One region of the Nonomuraea sp. NPDC049152 genome, then DNA from elsewhere that is predicted to be linked to it. Evidence: riboswitches for the same ligand, from Rfam matches in the RefSeq annotation. Region 1 holds a riboswitch; each other region holds the start of a gene.

Region 1 (3,269 bases):
CGTCGACGCGGGCCTGGAGCTCGCCGAGCGGGATGTGGGTGGCGTCGGGGGCGTGGCCCGCCGCCCACTCGTCGTTCTCACGGACGTCGAGCAGGAAGGCGCCGGCGGGCATTTCGGTCACATCGATTTCGGGAACGGTCATGCCTACCATTCTCGCGGACCCGCCGCACCACATCCTCCAGAAGACGCCGAGGTGGGAGGGGGTGGTTGCCAAAAAGGGCCGAGGTGTCATATTTCGGCGCAAACTAGAAACCGCGGGAGCTCGGGCATGGCCGGGCTGAGAGGGTGACCCCCACGCGTCGCCGACCGCATGAATGGCTCATTTCAGCACCGTGTCCAGGATCCGCTGTTCCGCCCCGCCCTTGACCGGCCGGTCGCGGAACTCGCTGACCTGCCTGTCTGTGCAGACGATCGCTGCGTGACTCGCGCACGTTATCCGGCACCCAGGGGAAGGAGTTGCGATCATGGGGGAATGTTCAGACGGAGGATCTTGGTGGGTGCGGCGCTGGCCCTGCTGGCGAGCGCGCAAGGCTGCAGTACGGGGCTCACCGCAACGGGAACCGCGACGAGCGAGACCAGGGTGGCGAGCGAAATCCCCCAGGGTTTCCTCCTGGGTGAGCCATATGCCAGGAAGACGCCTACCACCTCACCGGACGAGCCCGAGGAGAGCTGGGTGAAACTCAACGACAAACTGTCCGGCCCGCTCGAGGTCGGCGCCTGCGGCACCGAGAGGGACGCGGAAGGGCGTACCGACATGCGAACGATCGTCTACACCACTTCGGCCCCCGAGTACGGCAGCGAACAGCTCGCCCTCTATCGGAGCAAGGAGGCTGCGAGCGAGGTCATGGCGAGGCTGCGGGAGTGTGTCAAGAGCGTGAACCCCACCGGGAGGGTACTTGAGGGCATCGGCGACGAGGCCATCTGGGTGGCGGGAGAGCGCGACCTGGCAGTCTCGTACGACATGAAGGTCGGCGCGGTGGCCGCCCGCCGCGGGAGCGCCCTGTTCGTCTACACCTCCTCTGATGAATCGGTGCTGGACGGCCCGGACGACTTGCCTGTTTCCGCGCGCAAGATGGCAGAGAAGGTCTGTACCCTCCAAGGAGTTTGCGACTAAGCCAGTGTGTGCCACTGTCCTCAGGGGGCCGCGGTGCCGTTCACCCCCGCGCGAACCCGGACGACCTCGACAGGGCGTCAGCCGTGGCGGACTATGACGGAAGTACTGCGAGTCCTCCGAATCCTCCGAGCGAGCCAAACCCGGTATGGCGGGCAGGCGAGCGAGGCGGGTGCGCTGACCGGCGGCGCCCACGCGCCAGGTGTCGCGGAAGCCGGGAGCGGAGAGCCGCAGGGGTGGTTGAACGCGGACAAATGGTGCATCATTGGGGCGCGAGCTGGGCAGATCCCGGCCGCACTCACAAGTCCAAACCGCGGGAGCTCGGGGCAACCGGGCTGAGAGGGCAACTGCCGTTGCCGACCGCATGAACCTGTCCGGGTAATGCCGGCGTAGGGAGCGTGTGATGACGCATGTCGTCGACCCGAAACATGCCGAAGTACCGCTGACACTCGACGAGGCCCCGCCCAGAACGCTGGGCGTCCTCGACCAGGGCGCCTTCTGGGCCAACCTCGGGGTCAGCCTCCTCGGCTTCTCCTTCGCCCTCTTCCTCATCAACCCGCTGCTCGACGACAACCCGCTGACCATGACGGCCGCGGTCACCGCGACCGTCGTCGGCAGTCTCATCGGCACGGCCATGGTCGGTCTGGCCGCCATCCCCGGCGTCCAGACGGGGAAGCCGGCGATGGTGCTGCTCAGGGGCCTGTTCGGGGCCAAGCTGTCCTACGTGCCGACCGTGCTTAACATCATCCAGATGCTCGGATGGGGCGCGTTCGAGCTGTGGGTCATCTCCATGGGAGCCCAGGCGATCTTCGGTGACGCCGTGCCGTACGCCGTCTGGGTGGTCATCGCGGGTGCGATCACCACCGGGCTGACGATCTACCCGCTCGGCGCGATCAGGCTGATCAGGCGGGTCGTCACGGTCGGCGTGATCATCTCGACCGTCTGGTTCGCTGTGACGCTCCTGCAGAGCGCCCCCACGCAGACCGGCGGCAGCTGGGACGCCTTCGCTCCCGCCGTCGACTTCGTGATCGCGCTGTCGGTCTCCTGGGTGCCGCTGGCCGCCGACTTCGCCAGGCACTCGCGCAGCAGCTCGGCCGCCTTCACCGGCGTGGTGAGCGGCTACACGATCGCGCAGGTCGCGTGCCTGGCCATCGGCGTCTACGCGGTCGCGATCGCCGGGCAGGACGCCGTGCTCAACGACCCGACCACGGTCTTCGGCCCGTTCGTCGCCGCCCCGCTGGGCGCGCTGTTCTTCGGCGTCCTGGTGCTGCGAGAGACCGACCAGTCGTTCGCGAACGTCTACTCCGTGGCCATGTCGCTGCAGAACCTCATGCCGCGCGTCGACCGGCGGCTCTTCTCGGTGGCGATCGGGGTGCTGACCATCGGCGTGGCGCTCCTCGTCGACGTCAACTCCTACAGCGCCTTCCTCAGCATCATCGGCGCCGTCTTCGTGCCGATGCTCGGCGTGCTCGTGGTCGACTACTTCGCGCTCGGCAGCGCCAAGACCTGGAACACCAGCGAGAACGCCCCTTCCCGCTGGCTCATGACCATCCCGTGGGCGCTCGGGTTCTGCGCGTGGTGGCTGCTGGCCGCGCCGTCCACGATCTCGTGGTGGGCGGCGATCTGGGACGGCATCCGCGCGGCGCTCGGCTTCACCCGCCAGCCGTGGATGAGCGCGGCCGTGGGCGCGTTCCTGGTCGCGGGCCTGGTCACCCTGATCATCGGCCTGGTAAGGCGGCGGCGCTAGCCCTCGACCCGCAGCAGACGTTCGAGCGCGGTGGGCCCGCCGGGGTAGCCGTCGCGATCGGCGACCCGGTGGCAGGGCACGATCACGCACACCGGGTTGCCGTTGAGCGCGTTGCCGATCGCGCGGAGCGCCTGTGGCCGTCCGATGCGGGCCGCCAGGTCGCCGGTGGTGGTGCTGGTGCCGTACGGCACGGCCATCGTCATCTGCAGCAGCGTGCGCGCGAACGGCGTGGCCAGCTGCAGGTCGACGGGGGTGGTGAAGGCGCGCAGGCGCCTGGAGAAGTAGGCGTCGAGCTCGCGCCGCACCGGGTCGAGGCGGCGCGGGTCGGGACCCACGAGCCCGCCGACGGCCCGCGAGATCCGCTCGAAGACCGCATGCTCGTCGTCGAAGCTGCAGGCGACGACGCCCCTG
Region 2 (3,269 bases), on a different contig from region 1:
GGGTGATCTCGACGTTGACCAGGCCGCTGACGCCGCGCGGGCCGAACAGGCTGCGCTGGCCGCGCGACTCCCAGATGACGCTGGTGTTGACGACCGCGCCCGCTTCGACGGTCTTGAAGGGGTAGATCTTGACGCCGCTGGAGACGTAGGCCTCCGCCTCGATGACGCACTCGTCGCCGACGACGGCGTTCTCCTCGATGCGGGCGCCGGTCATCACGTCGGTGTTCTTGCCGATGACGCAGCCGCGCAGGTGGGCGCCCGGGCCGATGTAGACGTTGTCGTGGACGACGGCGCGGTGCAGGAAGGCGCCCTCGCGCACGACGGCGTTGCTGCCGAGCACGGTGTACTCGCGCAGCTCGGCCCCCGCCTCGATCTTGACGTAGTCGCCGATGAGCAGCGGGCCCTTCAGGACGGCCTCGGGGTCCACCTCCGCGCCCTCGCCGACCCAGACGCCCGGCGACATCTCGAAGCCGCCGATGTCGAGCTTGACCCGTCCTGACAGCGCGTCGGCCTGGGCCTTGAGGTAGCTCTCGTGGGTGCCGACGTCCTCCCAGTAGCAGTCGGAGACGTAGCCGTAGATGGGCGCGCCGCGTTCGAGCAGGCGGGGGAAGACGTCCGAGGACCAGTCGACGGCCTCTCCCGCGGGGACGTCGTCGAGGACTTCGGGCTCCATGACGTAGATGCCGGTGTTCACCGTGTCGGAGAAGACCTGGCCCCAGGTGGGCTTCTCGAGGAAGCGCTGCACCCTGCCCTGATCGTCGACGATGATGATCCCGAACTCGAGCGGGTTGGGGACGCGCGTCAGACCGATAGTGACGAGGGCCGAATTCTCACGATGAAATCGGATCATGTCCGATAAATCGATATCGGTCAGGGCGTCGCCGGAAATGACGAGGAAGCGGTCGTCGCGGAGTTTGTCGGCGGCGTTCTTGACGCTGCCCGCCGTACCGAGGGGAAGATCTTCGGTGGCGTAGTGCAGGCGCATGCCCAGTTCGTCGCCGTCACCGAAGTAGCTGCGCACCAGCGCGGCCAGGAACTGGACCGTGACGACGGTTTCGGTCAGGCCGTGTTTCCGCAGCAACCGGAGCACGTGTTCCATGATCGGGCGGTTGACAACGGGGAGCAGGGGTTTGGGCTGGTTCGCGGTCATCGGCCGCAGCCGTGTACCCTCCCCGCCTGCCATGACGACCGCCTTCACCCGATCACTCCTTCGTCGCAGTTTGCCCGGGTTCGCGCAGCTCCCCCTTGGCAGTGGTGACGAGCTGACGCACCTGTACCACATACAACACGCCCGCCCACCAGTACAGACCTGTTCCCCAAATGGCGAACGCCCATCCGATAATCCTCGCAATATCGGCATACCAGGAGCCGGTGTGCGAGGCCAGGAAGAGCAGCGGGAAGGCGTACATCAGATTGGCCATGGCTGCTTTGCCAAGGAAATGCACGGGCAGTGCCTTGTAACCGTATTTGCGGAGCACGGGAAAGAAACATCCGACGAAGATTTCCCGCGCCAGGATGATCGCGACCAGCCACCAGGGGATCACGTCCCTGAGCACCAGACCGACGAGGGTGGCGAAGACGTAGAGCTTGTCGGCGGCCGGGTCGATGAGGCGGCCCAGCCTGCTGGTCTGGTTCCACGCGCGGGCGATCTTGCCGTCGAGCCAGTCGGTGAACCCCGCGACCATGAGCAGCCCGATCGCCCAGCCGTCCGCCTTGGGTCCGAGAACCAGCCAAAGGAACACGGGCACGCCGAGGAGACGCAGGAAGCTCAGCAGGTTAGGAACCGTCCAGATCCGGTCCTCCGCTGACGAACGGGCGGAAGTTTCACTCACGCTTGCGACCCTACTGCGTCGCCAACCAGCGCACGCTTCGGCGTAAGACCCTGTTGAGCCCGGCCCAGTCCGGCCCTGGCATTTCGGGCACCCGAAGCAATCGGGGGGTTGCGCGGCACCCCGGTGATCGGGTTACGGTTGCGCCGACCAACGCGGGAGCCCGGTGTGACCGGGCTGAGAGGACGGCTACAGCCGCCGACCGCCAGAACCTGCTCCGGGTAATGCCGGCGAAGGGAGTTGCGCGATGAGTGGCGCGCGTTTTTCCAAGATCTACCAGGGCGAGCTCAGGGTTCCCATGCGCCGGATCGACCTGAGCGACGGAAGGGCCTTCACCGTCTACGACACCTCAGGCCCCTACACCGACCCGAGCGTGGAGACCGACGTCGCCCGCGGCCTGCCTCCCGTCCGGGAGGAGTGGATCCTCGGTCGCGGCGACGTCGCCAGGTACGGCGGCCGCCACGTCCAGCCCCTCGACGACGGCTACCGCGACCAGCGCGCGTGGAAGCGCGCGGGCACGAGCCTGTTCGCCGGTGCGCGCCGCGACCCCCTCAGGGCGGCGGGCGCGCCCGTCACCCAGCTCGCCTACGCCCGCAGGGGCGTGGTGACCAGGGAGATGGAGTTCGTCGCCGTCAGGGAGGGCGTGGACCCCGAGTTCGTCCGCGCGGAGGTGGCCGCGGGCAGGGCGATCATTCCCGCCAACGTCAACCACCCCGAGAGCGAGCCGATGATCATCGGCAGGAACTTCCTCGTCAAGATCAACGCCAATATCGGCAACTCCGCCATCACCTCCTCCGTCGAGGAGGAGGTGGAGAAGATGACCTGGGCCATCCGCTGGGGAGCCGACACGGTCATGGACCTGTCGACGGGCCGCGACATCCACACCACCCGCGAGTGGATCATCCGCAACTCCCCCGTCCCCATCGGCACCGTCCCCCTCTACCAGGCGCTGGAGAAGGTCGACGGGGTCGCCGCGCACCTGTCGTGGGAGGTCTACCGCGACACGCTCATCGAGCAGTGCGAGCAGGGCGTCGACTACGTCACCGTCCACGCCGGCGTGCGGCTGGCGTACGTGCCGCTCACCGTCGGCCGCAAGACGGGCATCGTCTCGCGCGGCGGCTCGATCATGGCCGCGTGGTGCCTGACGCACCACCGCGAGAGCTTCCTGTACGAGAACTTCGAGGAGATGTGCGAGATCCTCGCCTCCTACGACGTCGCCTTCTCCCTGGGCGACGGGCTGCGGCCCGGTTCGATCGCCGACGCCAACGACGAGGCGCAGTTCGCCGAGCTGCGCACGCTGGGCGAGCTCACCAGGCTCGCCCACGCGCACGACGTCCAGGTCATGATCGAGGGGCCCGGCCACGTGCCGATGCACAAGATCAAGGAGAACGTGGACCTGCAGCGCGAGCTCTGCGACGACGCCCCGTTCTACACCCTCGG
Region 3 (3,269 bases), on a different contig from region 1:
CGCGTCGCACCCCAGCTCCATCGCCAGCGCGGCGTCGCTCGCCGTGCCGATGCCCGCGTCGAGGATCACCGGCACCGACGCCGCCTCCACGATCAGCTCGATGTTGTGCGGGTTGCGGATGCCGAGCCCCGAGCCGATCGGCGCGCCCAGCGGCATCACCGCCGCGCACCCGGCCTGCTCCAGCCGCCGCGCCAGCGCAGGGTCGTCCCCGATGTACGGCAGGACCACGAACCCGTCGGCCACCAGCCGCTCGGCCGCGTCGAACGTCTCGATCGGGTCGGGCAGCAGCGTCCGCTCGTCGTTGATGACCTCCAGCTTCACCCAGTTCGTGCCCAGCGCCTCGCGGGCCATCCGCGCCGTCAGCACCGCCTCACCGGCCGTGAAGCATCCCGCGGTGTTCGGCAGGACCTTGATCTGGCGCGAGCGCAGCACGTCGAGCACGGACCCTCTGGCGCCCGGGTCCAGCCGTCGCATGGCGACCGTGGTCAGCTCGGTGCCCGAGGCGACCAGCGCCTGGTCGAGCACCTCGAGGGAGGGCGCGCCACCCGTGCCCATGATGAGTCTGGAGGCGAACTTCTCTCCAGCGATGATCAGCTCATCCACCCTGCACCGCCGTGAGGATCTCGATCCTGTCGCGGTCGGCCAGCGCCGTGGTCGCCCACGTGCCCCTGGTGACCACCTCGTCGTTGACCGCCACGGCCACACCTGTGGTCTGCGCGGTCAGCCGCTGGACGGCCTGGGCCACCGTGGTGCCGTCGGGCACGTCGTGCGGAGCCCCGTTGATCGTCACGTGCATCAGATACTTCCTTGTCCGGCTGTCTGGAACCGCTGAGGCGAGCACAGGGCGGCCAGTTCGCCCTCCTCGCCGTGGAGGAGCGCGGTGGTGAGCGGGGCCAGCAGCACGCCGGCCCTGTGGTGTCCGGTGGCGAGGGCGAGGCCGGGGCCGTACGGGCCGATGAGCGGCAGGTTGTCGGGGGTGCACGGCCGCAGCCCCGCCACGATGTCGGCCACCTGCAGCTCGGTGACGCCGGGGACCAGCTCTCTGGCGTCGCGCAGCAGCTCGTACAGGCCGCCGGCCGTCACGCTGGTGTCGAAGCCCAGCTCTTCCTGGGTGGCGCCGACGACGAGCTCGCCGTCGCCGCGCGGCACCAGGTAGATGGGCGAGCCGTGGACCATGCCGCGCACGCACCTGCCGAGCAGCGGGGACGGTGAGCGAAGGCGCATGATCTGGCCCTTGACGGGGCGCACGGGCAGGCCGGTCAGCTCACCGCTCCACGCGCCGGCCGCGAGCACTACCCGCTCCCCGAGCAGGACGTCGCCCGGCGAGCCCGCGGAAGGACCGGGGAGGCCGGTCGAGGCGCCGGGGGAGGGCGGGGCCAGCCGTACGCCCACGACGGCCGAGCCATCGCGGACCAGCTCTGTCACGCGCCGCCGCACCAGCGGGACGCCCGCCCGCTCCAGCGCGGCCAGCAGGGCCGCGGTGACGCGCCTGGGATCCACCCACGCGTCGCCCTCGGCCAGCACGCCGCCCCTGACCGACGGCGCCAGCATCGGCTCCAGGCGGCGGCATTCGCGCCCCGTCAGCCGCCGCACCGGCAGCCCGAGCTTGTCCATGAACGCGGCCAGCTCTTCGAGCGCCGCCATGTCGTCGCCGCCGAAGGCGAGATCCAGGGTGCCCTGGGTGCGGTAGTCGAGGGCGAGCCCGCTGTCGGCCTCCAGCTCCGCGGCGAAGGCGGGCCAGCGGCTCAGCCCCGCCAACCCCAGCCTGAGCAGCGGCTCCTCGGTGTAGGAGACCTCGCTGACCGGGGCCAGCATGCCCGCGGCCGCATGAGAGGCGCCGGAGGCGGGGGCAGGGTCGATCACCGTGACCTTCGCGCCCGAGCGGCCCAGACGCCAGGCGACGGACAGGCCGACCACGCCGCCGCCCACGATCAGATCCATCTCGCTCCCTTCGCCGGCATGATCCGGATCAGGTGTCTTGCGGTCGAAGGCCCGTCAAAGCCTTCCTCTCAGCCCGGTACGGCCGGACTCCCGCGCGTCTTCTCCGAACAAGCCTACTCAAGCCCCGGGCCCTGGTCGTCAGCGGTGGATTGGTTAAGGTCATGAGCGTGAATCATGTCGTGGTTGTGGGCGCGGGTCTGGCAGGCATACGCAGCGTCGAGGCCCTCAGGTCTCGCGGATTCAGCGGCAGGATCACGCTGATCGGGGAGGAGCGGCACCGGCCCTACGACCGCCCGCCCCTGTCGAAGGCCGTGCTGCTCGGCGCGGCCGACTCGAGCTTCGTCGACGCCGACCTCGACGCCATGCGGGTCGAGCACAGACCGGGGGTGTCGGCCAAGGGGCTGCGCGACGGCGTCGTCGAGACGACCGAGGGCGAGATCGCCTACGACGGCCTGGTCATCGCCACGGGAGCCGAGCCGATCAGGCTGCACGGCGAGGGGCACCAGCACGTGTTGCGCACCCTCGACGACGCCCTGACCCTGCGCGCCGGCCTGGTCGAGAACGCCAAGGTCACGATCATCGGGGCGAGCTGGATCGGCGCCGAGGTGGCCACCGCCGCGCGCAAGGCCGGCTGCGAGATCACCGTCCTGGAGGCCGGCCCCACCCCGCTCTCGCACGTGGTCGGCCGCGAGGTGGGCGCCGACACCATCCCCTGGTACGAGGGCATGGACCTGCGGCTCGACACCATGGTCTCGTCCGTGGACGAGGGAGGGGTGACGCTGGTCGACGGCGGCTTCGTCGAGGCCGACGTGGTGGTGTCGGGCATCGGCGTCCGCCCCGCCGTCGAGTGGCTCGCGGGCTCCGACATCGACCTGCACAACGGGGTCGTCACCGACGAGCACCTGCGCACCTCGCTGCCGAACGTCGTCGCCGTCGGCGACTGCGCCGCGTGGTGGTCGCGCCGCTTCCACACCAGGCTGCGCGTGGAGCACTGGGACACCGCGCTCAACGCCCCCGAGGTCGCCGTGGCGACGCTGCTGGGCGACGATGCCGTGTACGATCCGGTCCCGTACTTCTGGTCGGAGCAGTTCGGTCACATGGTGCAGTACGCGGGCCACCACGCGGGGGCCCGCCTCCTCCGCCGTGGCGACCCCACGGCGGCCAAATGGTCGGTCTGCTGGTTGACCGACGAGGACAGGCTGGCGGGGGTGCTGACCGTCAACAGGCCTCGCGACCTCGTCCAGGGCCGGAGGATCATCGAGTCAGGGCCGCGCATGGACCCCATCAGACTGGAAGATCCCGAGGTCGCGATACGTGACTGTGTAGTT

Evidence for each region. A riboswitch is a leader RNA that binds a small molecule or an ion and turns the genes downstream of it on or off. The one in region 1 is predicted to bind thiamine pyrophosphate.
Region 2: another riboswitch for thiamine pyrophosphate. It lies ahead of thiC (phosphomethylpyrimidine synthase ThiC); the one in region 1 lies ahead of AB0B45_RS43995 (cytosine permease).
Region 3: another riboswitch for thiamine pyrophosphate. It lies ahead of AB0B45_RS01425 (FAD-dependent oxidoreductase); the one in region 1 lies ahead of AB0B45_RS43995 (cytosine permease).

What each region holds. Positions count from the first base shown of each region.
Region 1 covers NZ_JBEZDO010000038.1:70,608-73,876, forward strand. Annotated here, with positions in the region: gene AB0B45_RS43985 (rhodanese-like domain-containing protein) at 1-151, opposite strand, end outside; gene AB0B45_RS43990 (hypothetical protein) at 473-1,114, shown strand; TPP riboswitch at 1,415-1,525, shown strand; gene AB0B45_RS43995 (cytosine permease) at 1,515-2,858, shown strand; gene AB0B45_RS44000 (methylated-DNA--[protein]-cysteine S-methyltransferase) at 2,855-3,269, opposite strand, start outside.
Region 2 covers NZ_JBEZDO010000004.1:197,957-201,225, reverse strand. Annotated here, with positions in the region: gene AB0B45_RS09790 (mannose-1-phosphate guanyltransferase) at 1-1,198, opposite strand, end outside; gene AB0B45_RS09785 (CDP-alcohol phosphatidyltransferase family protein) at 1,203-1,832, opposite strand; TPP riboswitch at 1,975-2,085, shown strand; gene thiC (phosphomethylpyrimidine synthase ThiC) at 2,077-3,269, shown strand, end outside.
Region 3 covers NZ_JBEZDO010000001.1:299,345-302,613, reverse strand. Annotated here, with positions in the region: gene AB0B45_RS01435 (thiazole synthase) at 1-603, opposite strand, end outside; gene thiS (sulfur carrier protein ThiS) at 596-796, opposite strand; gene AB0B45_RS01425 (FAD-dependent oxidoreductase) at 796-1,941, opposite strand; TPP riboswitch at 1,930-2,045, opposite strand; gene AB0B45_RS01420 (FAD-dependent oxidoreductase) at 2,103-3,269, shown strand, end outside.